Regions from separate parts of the Allobosea sp. P4_C6 genome, predicted to be linked through region 2. Evidence: predicted binding sites of a transcription regulator. Region 2 holds the regulator's gene; each other region holds the start of a gene.
What was found. Region 2 encodes PhoB, which activates phosphate uptake and scavenging genes when phosphate is short. Its sites were predicted from a motif close to TGTCATNNANCTGTCAT; they were not measured.
Positions count from the first base shown of each region.

Region 1 (5,574 bases), on a different contig from region 2:
TCCGGCGTCAGCTGCTGGAGCATCTCGATGTCGATGAGGGCGTCGGCGGCCGAGAAGCGCTCGCGATAGGCGGCGCCGAAGGCCTCGGCATAACGCTCGGCGAGCGCGCGGGCGGCGGGGCCGGCCTTCTCCTGATCGAGGACGTCCTTGAGGCCGTCGCCCCAGGTCCGGACGATGGCGCTGATGCCGGATTCGAGCGTGGCGCGGTCGATGCGCGGGGTTTTGCCGTCGTCGCGCCCGATGATGTAGTGGGTGCGCGAGAGCGGCCCCTCCGGATAGGCCGGATAGGCGGCGGAGAGGCGTCCGCCATAGATGCGCGCCAGGAATTCGCCGACGCGCAGACGCACCGTGGTGTCGTAGCGATCCTTCGGGATGAAGACGAGGATCGAGACGAAGCGGTCGAACTCGTCGACCCGGGCGAGGGCGCGGATGCGCGGCCGCTCGGTGAGCTGCAGGATGTCGAGCGCGAACTGCTCGAGCGTGGCCACGTCGATCTGGAAGAGCTCGTCGCGCGGATAGGCGTCGAGCACATTCATGAGCGAGCGGCCGGAATAGCTCGCAGGGTCAAAGCCGATGTTCTTGGCGACGCGGGCGACCTTGAGCCTGAGATAGGGGATGGCGCGGGCCGAGCCGGTATAGGCGTTCGAGGTCAGCAGGCCGACGATGCGCAATTCGCCGTCGAGCCGCCCGTCCGGCGTGAACAGCTTGACGCCGACATAGTCGAGATGGACGCGGCGGTGCACCCGGCTCTTGACGTTGGCCTTGGTGATGATGAGCGCATGGGGCTTGGCCAGGAAGGAGCGGATCTCCGGCGTGGTCGTCACCAGCTCGCGGCCCTTGCGCAGCACCTTGACGGAGGGGTCGCGCAGGATGCCGAGGCCGGAGCCCTCGATCGGATCGGCCGCGACGTCGCCGCCGGGGAAGCGATAGGCGCGGATGCCGAGCAGGGTGAAGTTGTCGCCGGCGATCCATTCGAGGAACTGCAGCGCCTCGGCGATCTCGTCCTCCGGCAGAGGCGGCGGATTGGCGCGATAGGCCTGGATCACCTCGGTGATGCGCCCGCGCATCGCGGCCCAGTCGTCGACGGCCATGGCGACGTCGGCATAGACCTGCTCGAGCCCGGCGCGCAGCTTCTCGCGGGCGTCCTGGGTATCGATGCGCGGGATATGGATGTGCAGCAGGCTCTCGCGCCGCGTGCCTTCAGGGGCGCGGCCAGTGGCCTCGCCGGCGAGCGAAAGGAACTTGCCCTTGTCATCGCGCGCCACCGCGAGGATCGGATGGGCGACGAGACGCGGCTCGAGGCCCTGTTCCTGCAATTCGGCGAGCGTCGAGTCGAGCAGGAACGGCTTGTTGTCGTTGACGACCTCCAGGATGGTGACCTGGCGCTTGCGATCGCCTTCGCCGAATTCCGCGTCGCGGAAGCCGAGATTGATGGTGTCGGGCTTGCGGGGCTGGGTCAGGTGCTCGTAGGCCGCCGCAGCGGCGTGAGCGAGCATCTCCGGCGGCAGCGCTTCGAGATCTTCGGCGACGGAGCGCCCATAAAGCAGGCGAGGAAACTCGGCGGGCATCGTGCTCTTGAGGCCGGTGGCCGCGGCTTCGATGGCTGCGATCGCCTCGGCGGTCGCGTTCGTCACCCGTTTGCCCATGTCTCACCCCAGTTGTTTTGCCGCAGCGATGGCATAGGCTGCGCAACCTTTCAACTTTGACTTGCCCGAAAAAGCGGCAAATTGCCGCCTCGGTCCGACAGGATGCACCATGGCTACAAAGCATGACAAACCAAAGCTGGGCGAGGAGCCGGCGCGGCAGGACGCGCCGCCGCAGGTGATGGCGCTTGATCTGAAGTCGGGACAGCTCTCGGCGGAGAACGAAGCCTATTTCGAGAAGTGCCGGGAGAAGCTCGGTTTCGTGCCGAATGTGCTGACATCCTATGCCCATGACGACGCCAAGCTCTCGGCCTTCGCCGCCTTCTACAACGACCTGATGCTGGCGCCGTCCGGCCTGTCGAAGCTCGAGCGCGAGATGATCGCCGTCGCGGTCTCGAGCGTGAACCGCTGCTATTACTGCCTGGCCGCCCATGGTGCGGCGGTGCGCCAGCTCTCGGGCGATCCGGTGCTCGGTGAGTTGATCGCGATGAACTATCGGGCCGCGGACCTGTCGGCGCGGCATCGCGCCATGCTCGATTTCTCGGTGAAGCTGACCGAAACCCCGCATCTGATCGGCGAGGACGACCGGTGGGCGCTGCGCAAGGCCGGTTTCTCCGAGCGCGACATCTGGGACATCGGCGCCGTCGCGGCCTTCTACAACATGTCGAACCGGATGGCCTCGGCCGTCGATATGCGGCCGAACGCCGAGTATCATCGGCAGGCGCGGTAGAAATCTCGAGCAGCTGCCGTGATTCGAGCGAGAGCACCGCGCAAAAGAAAACGGCCGGCGCAATGCCAGCCGCTAGTTGGCCTCGACTCGATGGCCCGGCTCCGCCCGAACTCCGGGGGGCTGGGGGGCTGACAAACCGGCGTTCAGCGAAACCGGGCCGTCGAGGCAACGAGGGGAGTTGAGCGGCGCAACTTGGCGGTCGCTTGGCGCGTTCGCGGCGAAAATGCGGCATTTGCGGATAATGCTGACCCAAAGCGAATGCGGGCGCACGCGATCAAACGAACGCGATACCTTGCCAGCGCAGCAGTGCGGGCGCATCATCGCACCGTCGTCCGCTTGAGTGGCGGCCAGGGAGGCGCCATGAGCGAAAGCGAAACGCCGCAATCGCAATCGGCCGGCGCGGTCGTCCATTTCCCGTCGCCGGCCCGGCCCGCAACCGTCACCTTCGATCGGCGCGAGCTCAGCGAACTGCTCAACCTCTACGGCCGCATGGTCGCGGCGGGTGAGTGGCGCGACTACGCCATCGATTTCCTGAAGGACACGGCGCAGTTCTCGGTGTTCCGGCGCTCTTCGGAGATGCCGCTCTACCGAATCGTCAAGGATCCGGCCCTGGCGCGCCGGCAGGGCGCCTATTCCGTCGTGGCCGCGACCGGCCTCATCCTCAAGCGCGGCTCCGAACTGTCCCGCGTGCTCCAGGTGCTCGACCGCAAGCTGAGCGTCGTGAGCTGAGCCTTAAAACTCAGGATCCGCTCGGCTCAGGGCTGGGCGGCGTGCGGTCGCCTTCACCCAGTTCCTTCTGCATCAGCATCTGGTCGAGCCAGCGGCCATGCTTGAACCCGACCTTCTCGGCTACGCCGATCAGGCGGAAGCCGGCCTTCTCATGCAGGCGGCGAGAGCCGACCGAGGCGCCGGTGCCATCCCCGATCACCGCGATCATCTGGCGGAAACCGCGCTGCGTGCAGGCGGTCATCAGCGCATCGAGCAGCAGGCCGCCGATACCCAGGCCTTGGGCTGCCGGGGCGATGTAGATCGAGTTCTCGACCGTTGCGCGGTAGGCCGGGCGGGGGCGGTAGGCGCCAGCATAGGCATAGCCCAGCGGCTCGCCATCGCGATGGGCGACGACATAGGGATAGCCGCCCGCCAGCACGGCCTCGAAGCGCCGCAGCATTTCCGCTTCGCCGGGTGGATCCAGCTCCCACGACGCCGTGCCATGCAGCACCGCATGGGCATAGATCGCGGTGATGGCGGGGATATCGGCGGGAGTGGCCGGGCGGATCGAAGGCGTCGTCATGCCCGGATGATGAGCAACGGGCATGCCAAAAGAAAAGGCCTGCCAAAAGAAAAGCCCCGGCCTTGCGGCCGGGGCTCTGTCCAGGCGTGGTGCCCGGAAGCGAAGGACTTAGCGGCGGTCGCCGATCAGGCTGATCAACATCTGGAACATGTTGATGAAGTTCAGGTACAGCGACAGCGCGCCGTTCACCGAGAGCTTCGCAGCCGATTCCGGATCCAGATCCGAAGAGAGATACATCTCCTTCAGGCGCTGGGTATCCCAGGCGGTCAGGCCGGCGAAGACCAGAACGCCGATCACCGAGATGCCGAAGGCCAGTGCGCTCGAGGCCAGGAAGAGGTTGACCACCGAGGCGATCACGAGGCCGATCAGGCCCATGATCAGGAACGAGCCCATGCCCGACAGCGACTTCTTCGTGGTGTAGCCGAAGAGGCTCAGCGCGCCGAAGGCGGCGGCCGTGATGAAGAACACCCGCGTCACGGAAGCGCCGGTGAAGACGACCAGGATCGACGACATCGAGACGCCCATCACCGCCGCGAAGGCGAAGAACATGGTCCGCGCCGAGGCGGCGCTCATGCTTTCGGCCTTGAACGAGAAGAGCATGATGAAGGCGAGCGGCGCGAGCATCACGACCCATTTCAGCGGGCTGAGATAGATCGCCTGGCCGAGCGCCGTCAGCCCGGCGATCTTGCCGTCGGGCGTGAAGCCGGCGATGGCCAGCATCGAGATGCCGAGCGCGGCGAGGCCGGTGATGCCGAGGCCGATCGCCATGTTGTTGTAGACGCCGAGCATGAACGAGCGCAGGCCCTGATCCATCTCGACGGCGCTGGTCTGCTGTGCGCGGCCGGCACCCCAGACTGGAGCATTGCGGTCGAAGTTGCTCATTAAGAGAGTTTCCCCTGACGTTGTTTCGGACGACGGAGAGCGCCCTCGCGCCAGCCGTCCTCGCGCATGATCGGCGCGATGACCGGAATATGAGGGGCTTTTGCGGTTCTTACAAGAGCCCGCCATGGTTAAGGCGGGCCGGGCGATAGAAGTTCGGCGTCGCGCTCATGCAGAATTACAGGATTTTAATGTCTATCGAGAGTCGTTCTCAGATAGTCATCATAAATTCCTGAGATGAGAAGCCGGCGCCTTCGCCAGTATTTTTATCGTACCGACGAGCCCGAACAGGACGGTAACCACGACAGCGGCAGTCGCAGCCAGTATCGCCCCCATGGGATCACTGACGAATTCGATCCGCATCACTTGCGTGACGATGCCCCACCCCGCCGCAGTACCCGCGACAACGCCGAACAGCGCCGCGACGAGGCCGATGACGGCGTATTCAAGGGCGTACGACGAAAGTATGAAGCGACGTGTCGCGCCGAGGGTCTTCAGGATCATCGCGTCATAGAGCCGCGCCCTCTGCCCGGCGGCCAGCGCGCCGCCCAGCACCAGCAGGCTCGCGGCGATGGCGAGGCCCGACGCACCACGGATCGCCATGGCGAGCTGGGCGACGATGGTGTTGACCGCTTCGAGCGCGTCCTTGACCCGCACCGCCGTGACCGCGGGGAAATCGAGCGCCAGGCGGCGGATCAGCACGGCGTCGGTGGCACCCTTGCCGTCCGGGCTCGCGGCGATGCTGGCGAGGTTGGTGTGCGGCGCGCCCGCGAAGGTGTTGGGCGAGAACACCATCACGAAGTTGATGCCGAAGGAGCGCCAGTCGACCGCGCGCAGATTGGCGACGCGGGCGGTGATGTTGCGGCCGAGCACGTTGACGGTGAGCCGGTCACCGATCTTGAGGCCGATGCCCGCGGCATTCTGGGCGTCGAAGGAGACCAGCGGCTCGCCGCGATAATCCGCGGACCACCACTCGCCGGCCGCGACCCTGGAACCCTCGGGCAGGCTGGCGGCGTAGGTGATGCCGCGAT
Region 1 is NZ_JBFUIF010000028.1:42,606-48,179, reverse strand. Features, by position in the region: gene AC1DVA_RS19160 (NAD-glutamate dehydrogenase) at 1-1,646, opposite strand, end outside; gene AC1DVA_RS19155 (peroxidase-related enzyme) at 1,825-2,373, shown strand; gene AC1DVA_RS19150 (DUF2794 domain-containing protein) at 2,734-3,102, shown strand; gene AC1DVA_RS19145 (N-acetyltransferase family protein) at 3,113-3,664, opposite strand; gene AC1DVA_RS19140 (Bax inhibitor-1/YccA family protein) at 3,773-4,546, opposite strand; gene AC1DVA_RS19135 (ABC transporter permease) at 4,766-5,574, opposite strand, start outside.
Region 1: the regulator PhoB is predicted to act here: its motif matches at 2,689-2,705, upstream of AC1DVA_RS19150 (DUF2794 domain-containing protein).

Region 2 (5,574 bases):
GCGCCCGGCCCTGAGCTTGGCGCCGGTCGAGCCGATCCGCTCGGTCAGGATGCGCTCGATGAAGGTGTGGACGTCCTCGTCCTGCGGTCCCGGCGCGATGCGCCCTTCGACCGTGTCCCGTGCGATCGCGTCGAGGGCGGTCAGGATGGTGTCGAGTTCCGAGGCCGTCAGCAGCCCGGCGCGCCCGAGTTCGGCCGCATGCGCCTTGCCGCCGGCGACATCCTGAGGCACCAGCCTGGCGTGCTCGCCGGCTGCGCTGGAGAGCTTCATCAACCGCGCATCCGGCGGCTTGCGGAAACGTCCGCCCCACAGGCGGGTCGTCTGGTTCATGATGCTCGTTCCTCCCCTAGCGGAAGAATGGCCTCTTGACCGAGAGGCCGGCAAACGAAACGATCTCCGCAGAGATAGTCCGAAAAGGAATACCCCATGGCTGCCGGTCGGCCTCCCCCGTCATCGACCGCCCTGCGGGCCTTCACCACCGTCGCACGACTGGGCTCGACGGCCCGCGCCGCGCAGGCGGTCAACCTCACCCAGAGCGCCGTCTCCAAGCAGATCCTCTCGCTGGAGCATCATCTCGGCGCCGTGCTGTTCGATCGCAGCCCGCTCGGCCTGAAGCTGACCGAGGCCGGCGCGATCTATCTGCCCTATGCCGAAGCGGCGCTGGAGCAGATGGATCGCGGCGCGCGGCGCCTGGCCGAGCGCTCCGCGGTCGCCCGGCCGATCCGGCTGCACATGGTCGCCATCGTCGGCGAGCGCTGGCTGATGGGGCGCTTTCCCGCCTTCGCCGAGGCTCATCCCGGCGTCGACGTGCAGTTCACCAACTATGTCAGCGAGAGCGAGACCGAAGAGCCCGATCTCGATATCGCCCACGGCGTCCCGCCCTGGACCGGCAGGGAGGCGCACTACCTGTTCGGCCGCGACGTCGCCCTCGTCGCCGCGCCGAGCCTGATCGAACGCATGGGCGGTTTCCGCCGCGCCGCCGACATCCAGAAGATGACGCTGCTCCAGCACTATCAGATGCCGACCTTCTGGGCCGAGTTCACCGAGGCCCACGACCTGCGCGGCGCTGTGCCCGAGCACACCGTGCGCTACGGCTACTATTCCGTGATTACCAGCGCCGCCGTCGCCGGGCTCGGCGTCGCCCTGACGCCGCGCTGCTATGTGGCCGATGAATTGGCCTCCGGCGCGCTCGTCAACCCGCTCGGTCTCGGCTTCACGAGCGCAACCGGCTGCTGGCTCACCCGCCCGCTCGGCCAGCCGGATCGCCCCGGCCTCGACGAATTCGTCACCTGGCTGCTCAGCGAAGCCGGGCAGTTCGACGCCGCGACACGGGCGCCTTCCGCCGCAGACTGATTTCCCGCGAAACTTCCCTCCGGGCGGGGCGTTGTCTTCGCCGAGGAGGAGACATGCTCACCATTCTGCCCGCCCCCGACCATGTCGGCGCCTACCGCCTGTCGCGGACGCTGACGGCCGATGATCTCGATCAGATCATGGCCGATATCGATGCGAAGCTTGGCCGCCACGAGAAGATCGGCATCCTCGCCGACTTCACCGATTTCACCGACATGACATTGGCCGCCGCCTGGAAGGATGCGCGCTACAGCCTTGGCAAGCTCTGGGAACTCCAGCGTTTTCCCCGCGAGGCCGTGGTCACCGACAAGAGCTGGCTCGCCGCCTTCGTCGACCTGCTCAACCCCGCGATCCCCTTCGTCACGGTGCGCACGTTCAAGCCGGAGGAGTACGACACCGCGCTGGCCTGGGCCGGCGATATCGAGGGCGGTCCCAACGCCTGACGATCGCGCGCGTCAGCTGCGCGCGAAGGTCTCGTCGAAGGCGTAGCCGGCGCCGCGCACCGTGCGCAGCGGGTCCTTGGTGTTGGCAGGCGTGATTGCCTTGCGCAGCCGCCCGACATGGACGTCGACCGTGCGCTCGTCGATATAGACGTCGCGGCCCCAGACGGCATCGAGAAGCTGGGCGCGCGAATAGACCCGCCCCGGTGCCTGCATCAGGAATTCGAGCAGCCGGAACTCGGTCGGCCCGAGATGCAGCTCGCTGCCGGCGCGGCGGACGCGCCGGGTCGTGCGGTCGAGTTCGAGATCGCCCGCGGCCAGCAGCCCCGCGACGTGACCTGGCTTCGCCCTGCGAAGAAGCGCCTGGATGCGCGCGATCAGTTCCGGCAGCGAGAACGGCTTGACGACGTAGTCGTCGGCGCCGGTCGCAAGGCCGCGTACCCGCTCGGTCTCCTCGCCGCGCGCCGTCAGCATGATGATCGGCACGCGCTCGGTGTCGCGCCGCGAGCGCAGCCGCCGGCAGAGCTCGATGCCGGAGAGGCCGGGCAGCATCCAGTCGAGCAGCACGAGATCGGGCGTGTGGTCGCGCAGATGCAGCTCCGCATCGTCCCCGCGCGCGACGCTGTCGACCTCGAAGCCCTCGGCCTCGAGGTTGTAGCGCAGCAGCAGGGTGAGCGGCTCCTCGTCCTCGACGATCAGGATGCGTGCGGCCATGATGTCTTGCCTCAGCTGCCCGTGATCGCCTCGACCTCGATATTGGTCGTGTCGAGCTTCGGCCGGTTCACGTCGAGCGAGTCGCCGGTGATGAGATAATGGATTGTCTCGGCGATGTTGGTGGTGTGGTCGCCGATGCGCTCGATGTTCTTCGCGCAGAACAGCAGATGCGTGCAGAACGTGATGTTGCGCGGATCTTCCATCATATAGGTCAGGAGCTCGCGGAACAGCGAGGTGTAGAGCGCGTCGATCTCGTCGTCGCGGCGCCAAACCTCGAGCGCCTTCTGCTCGTTGCCGGCGGCATAGGCGTCGAGCACGTCCTTGAGCTGCGCCTGGACGAGGCGGCTGATATGCTCGAGGCCGACGACCGCGCGATGCGGCGGCTGGAACTGCCCGGCGATGGCGACGGCCCGCTTGGCGATGTTCTTGGCGAGATCGCCGACGCGCTCGACATCCGCCGCGATGCGGATCGCCGAGATCAGCTCGCGCAGATCGTTGGCGAGCGGCTGGCGCCGGGCGATGGTCAGCACCGCCTTCTCCTCGACCTCGCGCTGGAGATTGTCGAGGCGCTGGTCGGCCGAGATGATCTTCTGGGCGAGCGCGGTGTCGCGGCGCACCAGGGCGACGGTGGAATCGCCCAGCATGCGCTCGGCCATGCCGCCCATTTCGGCGAGGCTGCGGCGGATGCCCTCGAGATCGGTGTCGTAGGAACGGACGATGTGATCGGTCATGGCGTTATCCTCGAAGCATTTTCAAGCGAAGTGGGCACCGGTTCGCGCGATGAAAATGCGATAAAACAAAGAAGTCCGTCGCCGCTCAGCCGAAACGGCCGGTGACGTAGTCCTGCGTCTGCTTTTTGCCGGGGTTCATGAAGATCGTGTTGGTCGGCGCGAACTCGATGACCTCGCCCAGATACATGAAGGCGGTGTACTGCGAGATGCGGGCCGCCTGCTGCATGTTGTGGGTGACGATGGCGATGGTGAAGTCGCTCTTCAGCTGCTCCAGCAGGTCCTCGATCTTGCCGGTCGAGATAGGATCCAGCGCCGAGGTCGGCTCGTCGAACAGGATCACCTCCGGCTTCTGCGCGATGGTGCGCGCGATGCACAGGCGCTGCTGCTGGCCGCCGGAGAGGCCCATGCCGGAGCTCTTCAGCTTGTCCTTGACCTCGTCCCAGAGCGCGGCGCGGCGCAGGGCGCCTTCGACGCGGTCGTCGAGCTCGGACTTAGGCGGCCTCTCATAGAGCCGGATGCCGAAGGCGACGTTGTCGTAGATCGACATCGGAAACGGCGTCGGCTTCTGGAACACCATGCCGACGCGCGAGCGCAGCTCGTTCACGTCGACATCGTTGGAGATGATGTTGCGCCCGTCGAGCAGGATCTCGCCGGTCGCCCTCTGCTCGGGATAGAGCGAGTAGATCCGGTTGAAGATGCGCAGCAGGGTCGACTTGCCGCAGCCGGAAGGGCCGATCAGCGCCGTGACGTGCCGGTCGCGGAAGTCGAGATTGATGTTCTTCAGCGCCTTGTGCTCGCCGTAGTAGAAATCGAGGTTTTTCACCGCGATCCGGACGGGCGCCTCGGCATCGAGCGATTGCGGGGAGAGTTCAAGGGTCGAAAGCATCGACATGGTCCTTCAGGATCAGACGCGACCGGGTTGGATTCAAGCTCTACTTGCCGCCGCTGACGATGCGGCGGGCAACGATCGAGAGCAGCAGGATCGACATGGTGATGATGAGCGAGCCGGCCCAGGCCAGCTGCTGCCAGTTCTCGTAAGGGGCCGAGGCGAACTGGTAGATCGTCACGGGCAGGTTCGAGACGCCCCCGACGAGGTTCGCCGAGAACCAGAAATTGTTGTTGAGCGCGGTGAAGATCAGCGGCGCGGTCTCGCCGGCGATGCGGGCGAGCGCCAGCAGAATGCCGGTGACCATGCCGGCCTTGGCCGCCCGCCAGGTCACGCTGGTGATGACGACCGAGGGCGGCGCGCCGAGAGCGGCTCCGGCCTCGCGCAGCGGGCCGGGCACGAGACTCAGCATGTCCTCGGTGGTGCGCACGATGACGGGGATCGCGATGATGCCGAGCGCGACGCCGCCGGCCCAGCCGGAATAGCCGCGGAACGGCTCGACCAGCAGGACGTAGACGAACAGGCCGATCAGGATCGACGGCGCCGAGAGCAGAATGTCGTTGATGAAGCGGATCAGGTTCGCGAGCTTCGAGCGCCTGCCGTACTCGGCGAGCCATGTCCCCGCCAGCACGCCGATCGGCGTGGCGATGGCGATGCCCAGGAAGGTCAGCACCACCGAACCGACGATGGCGTTGGCGAGGCCGCCGCCTTGAGAGCCGGGGCCGGGCGTGACCTCGGTGAAGGTCGCGAGCGAGAGCCCGCCGATGCCCTTCACCACCAGCATGCCGAGGATCCAGAACAGCACGAAGATGGCGCAGAAGGTGAAGCCGGTGGCGATGATCTTCATCAGCCGGTCGGCGGTGCGGCGGGACTGGCGGACGCGCCCCCAGGGGGTATGGGGCAGTTCGCGCGGCTTGGAAGCAGTGGTCATGCTCATCTCCCGGGACCTCAGTAGCGCTTCACCCGCGAGACCAGCAGTCGCGCGATGACGAGGACGACGAAGGTGACGAAGAACAGGATGCAGCCCAGCGCGATCAGCGAGTTGAGCTGGAGGCCCATCGCCTCGTTGAACTCGTTGGCGATGCGCGAGGCGATGGTCGAGCCCGGATCGAGGATGGAGCTCGACAGGCGGTTGGCGTTGCCGACGACGAAGGTCACCGCCATCGTCTCACCGAGCGCGCGGCCCAGGCCCAGCATGACCGCGCCGATGATCGAGACGCCGGCCTGCGGCACCAGCACATGGCGCACGACCTCCCAGGTCGTCGCGCCGATGCCGTAGGCGCTCTCGCGCAGCACGGAGGGGATCTGCTCCAGCATGTCGCGGGTGATCGAGGCGATGAAGGGCACGATCATGAAGGCCAGGATGATGCCGGCCGTGAAGATGCCGAGACCCGAGGGCGAGCGCGAGTAGAGCACGGTGCCGACGATCGGGATGCCCTCGACGATGTTCGAG
Region 2 is NZ_JBFUIF010000016.1:96,857-102,430, forward strand. Features, by position in the region: gene argH (argininosuccinate lyase) at 1-330, opposite strand, end outside; gene AC1DVA_RS13805 (LysR substrate-binding domain-containing protein) at 427-1,353, shown strand; gene AC1DVA_RS13810 (SpoIIAA family protein) at 1,407-1,793, shown strand; gene phoB (phosphate regulon transcriptional regulator PhoB) at 1,806-2,504, opposite strand; gene phoU (phosphate signaling complex protein PhoU) at 2,516-3,235, opposite strand; gene pstB (phosphate ABC transporter ATP-binding protein PstB) at 3,321-4,127, opposite strand; gene pstA (phosphate ABC transporter permease PstA) at 4,168-5,052, opposite strand; gene pstC (phosphate ABC transporter permease subunit PstC) at 5,070-5,574, opposite strand, start outside.

Region 3 (5,574 bases), on a different contig from region 2:
CATTCGGCGAGGACCGGCAGCAGGATCGGCCATAAGCCGATGAATTCGAGCGAGCCCGTGTTCTGCGTCTCGAAGAAGGCGAGCGCCACAAGACCCACGGCGAGCCAGCCGAGAGGCGAATCCGCGAGGGTCCGCCAGCCCGCAAGGGTGCGCGGCAGCCCGTCCCGCCATGCCGAGAAGGCCAGCGCCGCGAGCAGCAGCAGGGCCGGGCCGATGACGTTGAACTTCACCGAGGCCACGGTCAGGAAGCGCGGCAGCAGCGTGCCGGTGTTGAGCCCGAGCAGCGTCAGGACATTCGCGAGATAGGCCGAGGTCAGCCCGGTCGTGATTTCAAGCAGCGCGAGCGCGGCGATGACGGCGGCTGCGGCCGTGATCGCATCCCGAAGGCGCATGCGCCCGCTCAGCATCGCATAGCCGACAAGCAGCGTGCCCGTGACGGCGCCCGTGATCTTCGCCAGGAAGAGCGCCAGCATCAGCACCGCGACGAGCGCGACCTGAAGGCGGCGCTGCGCGAAGAGCAGCGTCGCGATCAGCAGGTAGAGGAGCATGGCGGCATGCCGGTTGTAGAAGCCGAAGCCGTCGAAACCCGGCATCGGATACAATGAATGCAGGTTGATCGGCAGCGCCGCGAACAGCAGGAAGGGCAGCACGAGCGCCAGCGCCTGCGCGCGCGATCGCCGGGCAACGTCGTTCGCCAGCAAGGCGAGCACCGGCAGCGTCACCGGCAGCAGCGCCCAGTTGATCAGCAGCATCGGCTGCGCATTCGGGAAGAGGGCGTCGAGGCCGGCGGTCAGATAGAAGCCGAGCGGCCCGACAGGCACGAAGAAATCGAGGCTCGGCACTTGGCCCAGCCCGATGCGCCAGGCCGCGTCGAGATAGACAACCGTATCCCAGGCATTCGCACCGATCGGCAGGCGCAGCGGCAGGATCAACCCTGCGACGGCCAGCGCCGCGAAAGCGGCGATCCATAGGCCGGGAGAAAGCATCAGCCGTGCCGCCATACGGCTGCCCCGCGTTTGGGAGTGTCGCCCCCCGATCTCGCTCATCGCCACGCCGAACTCTCCTGGTCCAGCCGGCGCTATGGCAGACAATCCTTACCAGCAGCCTGCTGCGATTGCAGAAACCCCAGCCGGGGCTGCAACTAGAGCAGCCCGCGCTTGGCCAGATGGCGCATCAGATGCGAGGCGCCGAAGGTCCAGGGCTCGCAGGCGTCGGTGCGCTTCATCCGGTTGACGAGGCTGCCCAGCTCCGGCGCGGCGATGGTGACGATGTCCCCGTATTTATGGGTGAAGCCGCCGCCCGGCGCATCGCGGTCCTTGATCGGCGCGAACATGGTGCCGAGATAGAGCGCCGCTCCGTCCGGATACTGATGGTGCGGGCCGATCATCTGCGCGGCGAGGTCGGCCGGGTCGCGGCTGATCTTGGCGATCGAGGAGGAGCCTTCCAGCGTGAAGCCGTCCTCGCCCGCTACCGTCAGCGTCACGGTCGTGCGGCGGACATGATCGAGCGTGAAGCCCGCGTCGAAGAAGCGGATGAAGGGGCCGACGGCGGCGGCCGCGTTGTTGTCCTTCGCCTTGCCGAGCAGCAGGGCCGAGCGGCCTTCGACATCGCGCAGGTTGACGTCGTTGCCGAGCGTGGCGCCGACGATGCGCCCGTCGGACGCGACGACCAGCACGATCTCCGGCTCGGGGTTGTTCCAGCTCGATGCGGGGTGGAGGCCGGCATCGGCCCCCGTGCCGACCGTCGACATCGCCGGGGCCTTGGTGAAGATCTCTGCGTCCGGGCCGATGCCGACCTCGAGATACTGGCTCCAGGCCCCCTGCTTGATCAGCACCTCCTTGAGATGCATCGCCTCGGGCGAGCCGGGCTTGAGCTTGGAGAGGTCGTCTCCGATGAGTTTTCCGATCTCGGCCCGGATCGTCGCGGCAGCCGCCGGGTTGCCGCGTGCCTTCTCCTCGATCACCCGCTCCAGCATCGAGACCGCGAAGGTGACGCCCGCCGCCTTCACCGCCTGCAGGTCGAGCGGGGACAAGAGCCAGGGCCGCTTCGGATCGCGGCTGTCCACAGGGGTGTTGGCGAGGATGTCGGCCAGGGACCCGAGCGTCTCGCCCTGGGCCGCCCGCAGCGCCGCGGCCGGATCGGCGCTCTCGCAGAGGTCGCGGCTGGTCGGGAAAGCGGCGGTGATGTCGACGACCTGCCCGTCTCGCAGCGCCACCACGGCGGGGCCGCCGAGATCGGGGCGCCAGACCCGGCCGACGAGCGCGGCCGCAGCGGAATCCGTCGGCAGGGTTGCGGTCACGGCAAGGTCGAGCTTCGGCATGATGCGGTCCGGAAACGAGTTCGAGTCGGGAGCGCAGATCAGCCGGTTATGCGCGAATGCGCAAGCCGTACCGCGACCATAGGCGCATTGCGGTAGGCGTCATCGATTTGTCATTGAAATGTCGCCTGCGCTTCATGCTAGCTTGCGCACCAACGACAAGAACCGCGGCGGGGTCCGCCCGCGGAAGGGAGATCGTCCATGACCATCAAATCGCGCATCCTGATGTCGGTAGCGGCCTTCGCGCTCGCCGGCGCCTCGCCTGCCCTGGCACAGACCGAAATCCAGTGGTGGCACGCGCTGACCGGCGCCAACAATGACGTCGTCGTCAAGCTTGCCGAGGACTTCAACGCCTCGCAGAAGGACTACAAGGTCGTTCCGGTCTACAAGGGCTCCTACCCCGACACGCTGAACGCCGGCATCGCCGCCTTCCGCGCCGGCCAGGCGCCGCATATCCTGCAGGTCTTCGAGGTCGGCACGGGCACGATGATGTCGGCCAAGGGCGCGGTCAAGCCGGTCCACGAGATGATGAAGGAAGCCGGCGAGAAGTTCGATCCGAACGCCTATCTGCCTGCCATCACCGGCTATTACTCGACGGCCAAGGGCGAGATGCTCTCCATGCCGTTCAATTCCTCGTCGATGGTGATGTGGTACAACAAGGACGCCTTCAAGAAGGCGGGCCTCGACCCCGAGAAGCCTCCGAAGACCTGGCCCGAGACCTTCGAGGCCGCCAAGAAACTGAAGGCCGCCGGCTTCGACAAATGCGCCGTCTCGAACGCCTGGGCGCCCTGGGCCAATATCGAGCAGTTCGGCGCCTGGCATAACGTGCCGCTCTCGACCAAGGTCAACGGCATGGCCGGCTTCGACGCCGTCATGAACTTCAACCAGAGCCCGCTCTTCCTGAAGCACTGGACCAATCTGGTCGAGCTGCAGAAGGACAAGACCTACGACTATTCCGGCCGCACCAACAACGGCGAAGGCCGCTTCACCTCGGGCGAATGCCCGATCTTCCTGACCTCCTCGGGCTTCTTCGGCAACGTCAAGGCGAACGCCAAGTTCGACTGGGGCAATGCGGCGATGCCGTATTATCCGGAAGCCGCGGGCGCTCCGCAGAACTCGATCATCGGCGGCGCCTCGCTGTGGGTGATGGGTGGCAAGAAGCCTGCCGAGTACAAGGGCGTCGCCAAGTTCTTCACCTTCCTGTCGGATGTCGACCGCCAGGTGAAGCTGCACACCGAGTCGGGCTACCTGCCGATCACCAAGGCAGCCTATGAGAAGGTCAAGGCGTCGGGCTTCTACAAGGACAAGCCCTATCTCGAGACCCCGCTCCTCGAGCTGACCAACAAGGCCCCGACCGACAACTCGAAGGGCCTGCGCTACGGCAGCCTCGTCCAGATCCGCGACATCTGGTCGGAGGAGCTGGAGGCGGCGCTGAACGGCCAGAAGACGCCCAAGGCGGCGCTGGACGCAGCGGTCGAGCGCGGCAACCAGATGCTGCGCCAGTTCGAGCGCACCGCGGCGCGCTGATCCGACTGCCCTCTTGCATCCATTGGCCATCCCGGACAAACCCGTCCGGGATGGCCGTCTCGTCCAAGGAAGCCGATGCAGAAGAACGCCTACTTCAAGGGGCTGACCATCCCCTTCCTGCTGCTGGCGCCGCAGCTCGCGATCACCATCGTGTTCTTCTACTGGCCGGCGAGCCAGGCGGTCTGGCAGAGCTTCCTGCTTGAGGACGCCTTCGGCACCTCGACCGAGTTCGTCTGGTTCGAGAACTACCAGACGCTCTTCGCCGACCCCGGCTATCTCAAGGCCTTCATCAATACGGCGATCTTTTCGACCTTCGTCTGCGTGCTGTCGCTGTCGATCGCGCTGCTCTTCGCGGTGATGGCGGATCGGCAGCTCAAGGGCGGCGAGGTCTACAAGACCCTGCTGATCTGGCCCTATGCTGTCGCGCCCGCCATTGCCGGCGTGCTCTGGATCTTCATGTTCGATCCTTCGCTCGGCATGCTGGCGCGCGGGTTGCAGTCGCTCGGCATCGCCTGGAACCCCCGGCTCAACGGCAATGACGCCATGCTGCTCGTCATCCTCGCCGCGACCTGGAAGCAGATCAGCTACAATTTCCTGTTCTTCCTCGCCGGCCTGCAATCGATCCCGAAAAGCGTGATCGAGGCGGCGGTGATCGACGGCGCCCGGCCTATGCGCCGCTTCTGGACCATCGTCTTCCCGCTGCTCTCGCCGACGACCTTCTTCCTGCTCGTCGTCAACATCGTCTACGTCTTCTTCGACACCTTCGGCATCATCGACACCGTGACCGGCGGCGGCCCCGCTGGCGCGACCGAGACGCTGGTCTACAAGGTCTTCGCAGACGGCAAGGGCGGCTCCAACCTCGGCGGCTCGGCGGCGCAGTCCGTGATGCTGCTCATCATGGTCATCGGGCTGACCGCGGTCCAGTTCCGCTTCATCGAGCGCAAGGTGAGCTACTGATGGCGTCCGTGCTCTGGCTAGAACTGACCGCCGAGGAGCTGCGCGCCAAGGCCGCGGGCGATGCCATCGTCGTCCTGCCCGTCGCCTCGGTCGAGCAGCACGGGCCGCATCTGCCCGTCGGTGTCGACACCATCCTGTGCAGCGGCGTCTGCAAGGCGGCGGCCGAGCGCGCCGGCGATGTCGACGTCGTGGTCACGCCGACCCTGTGGTGCGGCATGGCCGAGCATCACATGGCCTTCGGCGGCACCTTCACCTTCGACATCCCGACCTATCGCGCCGTGCTGCTCTCCCTCCTCAAGAGCATCGAGCGCCATGGCTTCCATCGCGTGCTGATCGTCAACGGACATGGCGGCAACATCGCCGCGCTGACGGCCTTCCTGCCCGATTTCGCGCGTGAGACGCGGCTGCATATCGAGGCGACCACCTATTTCCTGCTGGCCGAGGCGGCGCTCCCGCCGTTGCTGGAGGATCAGCAGGCCGTGCAGCATGCCTGCGAGGTCGAGACCTCGATGATGATGGTGCTGGCGCCGGGATCGGTCCGCGATGCCCGTCTCGGCGAGGCTTTCGGCGCGCTCGACGGCCTGCCCGGGCGCCCGACCGTCTCACGCCACCGTTCCTTCCGGGACATGACCGAGACCGGGGTGATCGGCGACGCCCGCCGTGCCACGACGCAGAAGGGCCAGGCCTGCCTGGATGCCTGCGCCGAGGCTCTGGCCGGGCTCCTGCGCGAGATGGGGAAGGGGATCTGATGGTCGAGGACCGCCGCCTGGGCG
Region 3 is NZ_JBFUIF010000006.1:112,952-118,525, reverse strand. Features, by position in the region: gene AC1DVA_RS06285 (hypothetical protein) at 1-986, opposite strand, end outside; gene AC1DVA_RS06280 (fumarylacetoacetate hydrolase family protein) at 1,142-2,320, opposite strand; gene ugpB (sn-glycerol-3-phosphate ABC transporter substrate-binding protein UgpB) at 2,519-3,844, shown strand; gene ugpA (sn-glycerol-3-phosphate ABC transporter permease UgpA) at 3,920-4,801, shown strand; gene AC1DVA_RS06265 (creatininase family protein) at 4,801-5,550, shown strand; gene ugpE (sn-glycerol-3-phosphate ABC transporter permease UgpE) at 5,550-5,574, shown strand, end outside.
Region 3: the regulator PhoB is predicted to act here: its motif matches at 2,418-2,434, upstream of ugpB (sn-glycerol-3-phosphate ABC transporter substrate-binding protein UgpB).

Region 4 (5,574 bases), on a different contig from region 2:
CAGCGCCAACTGGCAGTTCGATCAGCCCTCCCCGTTCGAGGCAGTGCGCGTGCAGGACCCCGCGCCCGACATGGAGCTGGTCAATTCGGCGCTGGCCGCGCTGATCGCCGGCAACCCCGCGCTCAAGGACATCCGCATCGCCGAGGCCTGGGGCGGGACGATCGATTCCACGCCCGATACCGTGCCGGTGATCTCGCCGGTCGCCAGCCTGAAGGGCTTCTTCCTCGCCACCGGCTTCTCGGGCCATGGCTTCGGCATCGGCCCGGCCGCCGGCAAGCTCGCAGCCGATGTCGTGCGCGGTGACCCGTCCTTCGTCGATCCCGCCGCCTATAGCTACGAGCGGCTGGTCGACGGGCGGCCGCTGGCGCCGGTCGGGCTGTTCTAGGGAGCGCCGCCGTGACCATCCTCTACAAGGCGAGCGCCGAGCGGGCGGACCAATGGGCCGCGGCCTTCGCCCGACAGGCGCCCGAGACGCCCTTCCGGATCTGGCCGGATATCGGCGATCCGCTGGCCATCGAATACCTCCTGCTCTGGCAGCCGCCGGAGCGGATCGCCGAGACCTTCCCGAACCTCAAGATGGTCTTCTCGGTAGGTGCCGGCATCGATCAGCTCGATTTCAGCAAATTGCCGCCCGAATTGCCGGTCGTGCGCATGCTTGAGCCAGGCATCGCCGAAAGCATGGCCGAATTCGTTTGCATGGCCACGCTGATGCTTCACCGCAACATGGTCGATTTCATCGACCAGCAGCGCCAGCGGCATTGGCGAGAGATCCAGGTCCGTCCCCCCGCAGGTCGGCGTGTCGGCATTCTGGGGCTGGGACAGCTCGGCCAGGCGAGCCTGGCGAAGCTGCGTTCCTTCGGTTTTCCCTTGTCGGGCTGGAACCGCTCACCGCGGCAGATCGAGGGTGTCACCTGCTTTACCGGCGCAGCAGAACTCCCCGCCTTCCTGGCGCAGACGGATATCCTGATCTGCCTGCTGCCGCTGACCGAGGCCACGCAAGGCATCCTCGATGCACGGTTGTTCTCGCAGCTGCCGCGCGGGCCGGGCCTGATCAATGTCGGGCGAGGCGGGCATCTCGTCGAAACCGACCTGCTGGACGCATTGGATACAGGACAGCTTTCGGGCGCGATGATCGATGTGCTCGAAAGCGAGCCCCCGGCGCCGGATCATCCGTTCTGGAACCACCCGCGCATCGTGATGACACCTCACATCGCCAGCATGACGCGCCCGGAAAGCGGCGCCGCCTTTGTGCTCGAGACGATCGAGCGCCACCGCAAAGGGCTCCCCATCGAGGGGCTCGTCCCGCGCGGTCGGGAATACTGACCGCGACGGCGGCGCCGCCTGCCGAGCCGCTCAGGGCGCGCTTCACGCATCCCCTTTCATCCTTCGATTGTCGATGAAAGGGAGAAGGCTCCACTTGGCGAGCCGGCGGCAGGAAACGCGACCGGACCGGCTGCTCGTCGTTGCAAGGCATCTCCGAGCCGCGCCGGCCATTCTCCGCTAGCCGGTCGTCTCTTCTTCATAGACAGCAACTCGCGAAGCGCCGCCGAGAGGCGGCCCTTCGGCATGTCTGACGATCCGTTCCAAGGTCCCGAAGTCGCGCCGGGTCCGGACGGGTTTGATGAAACTGTCATGTTCCGGTCTTAGGCGAAGGCCACCGGCACGAGCCCTTTCCGGCGGAGAACGACAATGCGCGCATATCACTGGTTGGCGGCGGTCCTGGCGGCAGGCGTGGCGGGGGGATCCGCCACCGCACAGACGATCTATCCGATCGACCGTGCCGAGATCCTCGAAGGCTCGCGGTTCGACTTCAAGGTCGAGTTCCCGAATGCGCCGACCTCGGGCGACGTGAACGTCACCATCAACGGCAAGCCCGCCGCCGAGGCCTTCGGACGGCCGACGAACTTCATCCAGAGCGAGGAAGGCCAGAAGCATTCGGCGCTGTGGCTGCGCGGCGCTTCGCTCCCGGCCGGCCGCTACGTGGTGGAAGCCACCCAAGGCGGCAACAAGTCGACCGTGAACTGGGACGTCTTCGCGACGGCGACGCCGCGCCGCGCCAAGAACGTCATCCTCTTCATCGGCGACGGCATGACGGTCGCCAACCGCACGGCGGCCCGCATCCTCTCCAAGGGCTGGAAAGAAGGCAAATATGACGGCGAGCTCGCCATGGACGACATGTCCAACATGGCGCTGATCTCGACCTCCGGCACGGACTCGATCGTCACCGACAGCGCCAATGCGGCGCATGCCTACACCACCGGCCACAAATCCTGCGTGAACGCGCTCGGCGTCTACTGCGCCAAGAACGCGCTGACCCTCGACCATCCGAAGGTCGAGACCATCGCCGAGCTGGTGAAGCGCAAGACCGGCATGGCTGTCGGCGTCGTCACCAACTCCGAGATCGAGGATGCGACCCCGGCCTCGATGGTCGCCCACACCCGCCGCCGCTCGGACTTCAACGACATCGTCGAGATGTTCTATGCGGTGAAGCCGGACGTGATTATGGGTGGCGGCTCGCCGAACTTCCTGAGCAAGGCCACCCCCGGCTCGAAGCGCACGGACGAGCAGGACTTCATCGCCAAGTTCAAGGAGGCCGGCTACACGCTCGCCACCACGAAGACCGAGATGAACGCGGCGGTCGCCGCCGGCTCGAAGAAGCTGCTCGGCCTCTACAACACCGGCAACATCGACGGCGCCTTCGACCTGCGTCTCGCCAAGAAGGGCTCGATCTCCAAGTTCCCGGACCAGCCGGATGTCGTCGAGCAGACCAGGGCCGCGCTCGACATGCTCAAGGGCAATCCCGAGGGCTTCCTGCTGATGGTCGAGTCCGCCCGCATCGACAAGTACAGCCACTCGCTCGACTGGGAGCGCTCGGTGTTCGACACGATCATGCTCGACAACGCGGTCAAGGTCGCGAAGGACTTCGCCGGCGACCGCAACGACACGCTGATCATTGTCGTCCCCGACCACGCCCATCCGATGTCGATCATCGGCACCTATGACGACGATCGTCCGGGCCAGCTGCTGCGCGACAAGCTCGGCGTCTACAACGAGTCGACCCCGCCGAATTACGGCCCGGTCGACGCCGAGGGCTACCCCACCAAGGTCGACACCTCGCGCCGTCTCGCCGTCGTCTACGGCTCCTATCCCGACACCTGCGACACCGGCCGCCCCAACATGGGCGGCGAGCGCGTTCCGGCCGTGAAGGGCCCCGACGGCAAGACCAACATCGCCAACGAGAAGGACTGCACGGGCCCGCTGGTGGCGCGCAAGGTCGGCAACCTTCCGTTCGATGCCAATAACGGCGTCCATGCGGCCGACGACGTCATCCTGACAGCGATGGGCCCCGGCGCCGAGCGCTTCCGCGGCCACAAGCCGAACACCTTCGTGTTCCGCGTCATGACCGAAGCGCTGGCGCTCGGCGGCAAGTGAGCCGATGATCGGGGCAACGGAGGCATCGATGCGCCGACAGGCCCCCGTGGAGGATTTCAGCGTTTCTTCGAAGCGCGAAAATCCTCCAACTTCTTGCCTCCCCGCATTTTCTTCACGCGAACCGGCATCCACTTTGCTTGAAAATGCTCTGGCGACCATCACCCGCCGCGGAGCCGTGCTCGGCCTCGCGGCGGCGAGCCTTTTCGACCGCGCCGCCGCGGCCGATGTCGAGACGATCGCCTTCGACAGCCTCTACAAATCCTTCGGCGTGCTCGGCTTCGAATTCTCCGACAGGGTGACGGTGCTGCGCGGCAAGCCCGTGCGCATGGTCGGCTACATGGCGCCGCCGCTGAAGCCGGAAAGCCGTTTCTTCGTGCTGACGCGCGAGCCGCTCGCCATCTGCCCCTTCTGCCAGTCCGATGCCGACTGGCCGGTCGACATCGTCGTCGTGTTCATGAAGAACGAGACGGCGATGGTCAGCGCCGGCCGCAAGGTGGTGGTGGCCGGTCGGCTCGAGATCGGCTCCGCGACCGATGCCGATACCGGCTTCGTCAGCCAGATCAGGATTGCCGATGCCGGCTTCTCCGTCGCCTGAGGCGAGCGGGCGGCGGCTCGTTCTCAGCGATATCGCGCTCGACCATCGCGACGGCGATGGGCGGGTCTTCCGCGCTCTCGACATTCCCACGCTGGTCCTGGAGCACGGCACAGCGCTTGGCGTCAGCGGGCCCTCCGGCTGCGGCAAGAGCACTCTACTCCATCTGATCGCCGGCCTCCTGCGGCCGAGCGCCGGTTCGATCCGCTGGGGCGAAACCGAAATCTCCGCCCTGCCCGAGGCCCGGCGCGACCACTGGCGCCGGCAGAACCTCGGCTTCGTCTTCCAGGATTTCCATCTGGTGCCGGAGCTCGATGTCGCCGGCAATATCGCCTTGCCGGCGAGCTTCTCCTCCTGGCGGCTCAGTTCCTCCGGCCGCGACCGCGCCCTCGCACTGGCGTCCCGCGTAGGACTGAAGGATCCCCATCGCAGGGCGGCGGTTCTGTCACGCGGCGAGCAGCAGCGCGTCGCGATCGCGCGCGCTCTCTTCAATCAGCCGCGCCTGATCCTGGCCGACGAGCCGACGGCCAGCCTCGACGCCGATCATGCCGATGGCGTCTCCGAACTGCTCGTCGAGGCGGCCGAACAAACGGGCGCCACCCTCATCTGCGCTTCGCACGAACCGCGCCTGCTCGCACGGATGACGCGCCGGCTCGATCTCAGCGCGGGGCATGCGGCATGAACCCCTGGCCGATGGTGCGGGCCGATCTGCGGGCGCTGCGCTGGACGGCGCCGGCGATCGTGCTGCTCGTCGCTCTCGCGATTGCCACCGGGATCGCGATCGGCGCGCAGGAGCGGGCGCTGCGGCAGAGCTCGGCCAGGGCCGCCGACGATTTCGATCTGCTCATCGGCGCGCCGGGCAGCCAGACGCAACTCCTGATATCCGCGGTCTATCTGCAGCTCGAGGCGCTGCCGCTGGTCGATGGCCGGGTCCTCAAGGCTCTCGCGCAGGATGAACGGGTCGGGAATTTCGCGCCGGTCGCCTTCGGCGATGTCAGCCGCGGCTATCCGGTCATCGGCACGACGGCCGGTTTCGCCGGCCGCTGGGGCCGGGTCCAGCCAAGCGAGGGTCGGCTCTTCGCGGCAGAGGGCGAAGCCGTGCTCGGCGCCGACGTCGTTTACCGGCTGGGCGATACGATCGTGCCGTCCCATGGCGTCGCGGGCCATGCGCCCAAGCCCGGCCAGGTCGATGAGGAAGAGCTCGGCCATAAGCATGAAGGCCATGGCTACACGGCCGTGGGCCGGCTGCCGCGCCTCGGCTCGCCTTGGGATCGCGCCATTCTCGTGCCGATCGAGAGCGTCTGGGACATCCACGGCCTCGGCAACGGCCATGCCGAAGAAGCGCGCAGCGATTCTCCGTTCTGGCGTACGGGATCGAGCGTGGGCGACAGCCGCCGCCCCGAGGAAGCACGGATCGGCCCGCCCTTCGACGGCAAGCGCGTGCCGGGCGTGCCGGCGATCGTGGTGAAGCCCAAGAGCGTCGCCGGCGCCTATGCGCTGCGCGCGCATTACCGGCAGGGCGGAACCATGGCCTTTTTCCCGGCCGAGGT
Region 4 is NZ_JBFUIF010000017.1:126,694-132,267, reverse strand. Features, by position in the region: gene AC1DVA_RS14445 (NAD(P)/FAD-dependent oxidoreductase) at 1-385, shown strand, start outside; gene AC1DVA_RS14440 (2-hydroxyacid dehydrogenase) at 397-1,323, shown strand; gene AC1DVA_RS14435 (alkaline phosphatase) at 1,690-3,432, shown strand; gene AC1DVA_RS14430 (hypothetical protein) at 3,566-4,027, shown strand; gene AC1DVA_RS14425 (ABC transporter ATP-binding protein) at 4,005-4,706, shown strand; gene AC1DVA_RS14420 (FtsX-like permease family protein) at 4,703-5,574, shown strand, end outside.
Region 4: the regulator PhoB is predicted to act here: its motif matches at 1,618-1,634, upstream of AC1DVA_RS14435 (alkaline phosphatase).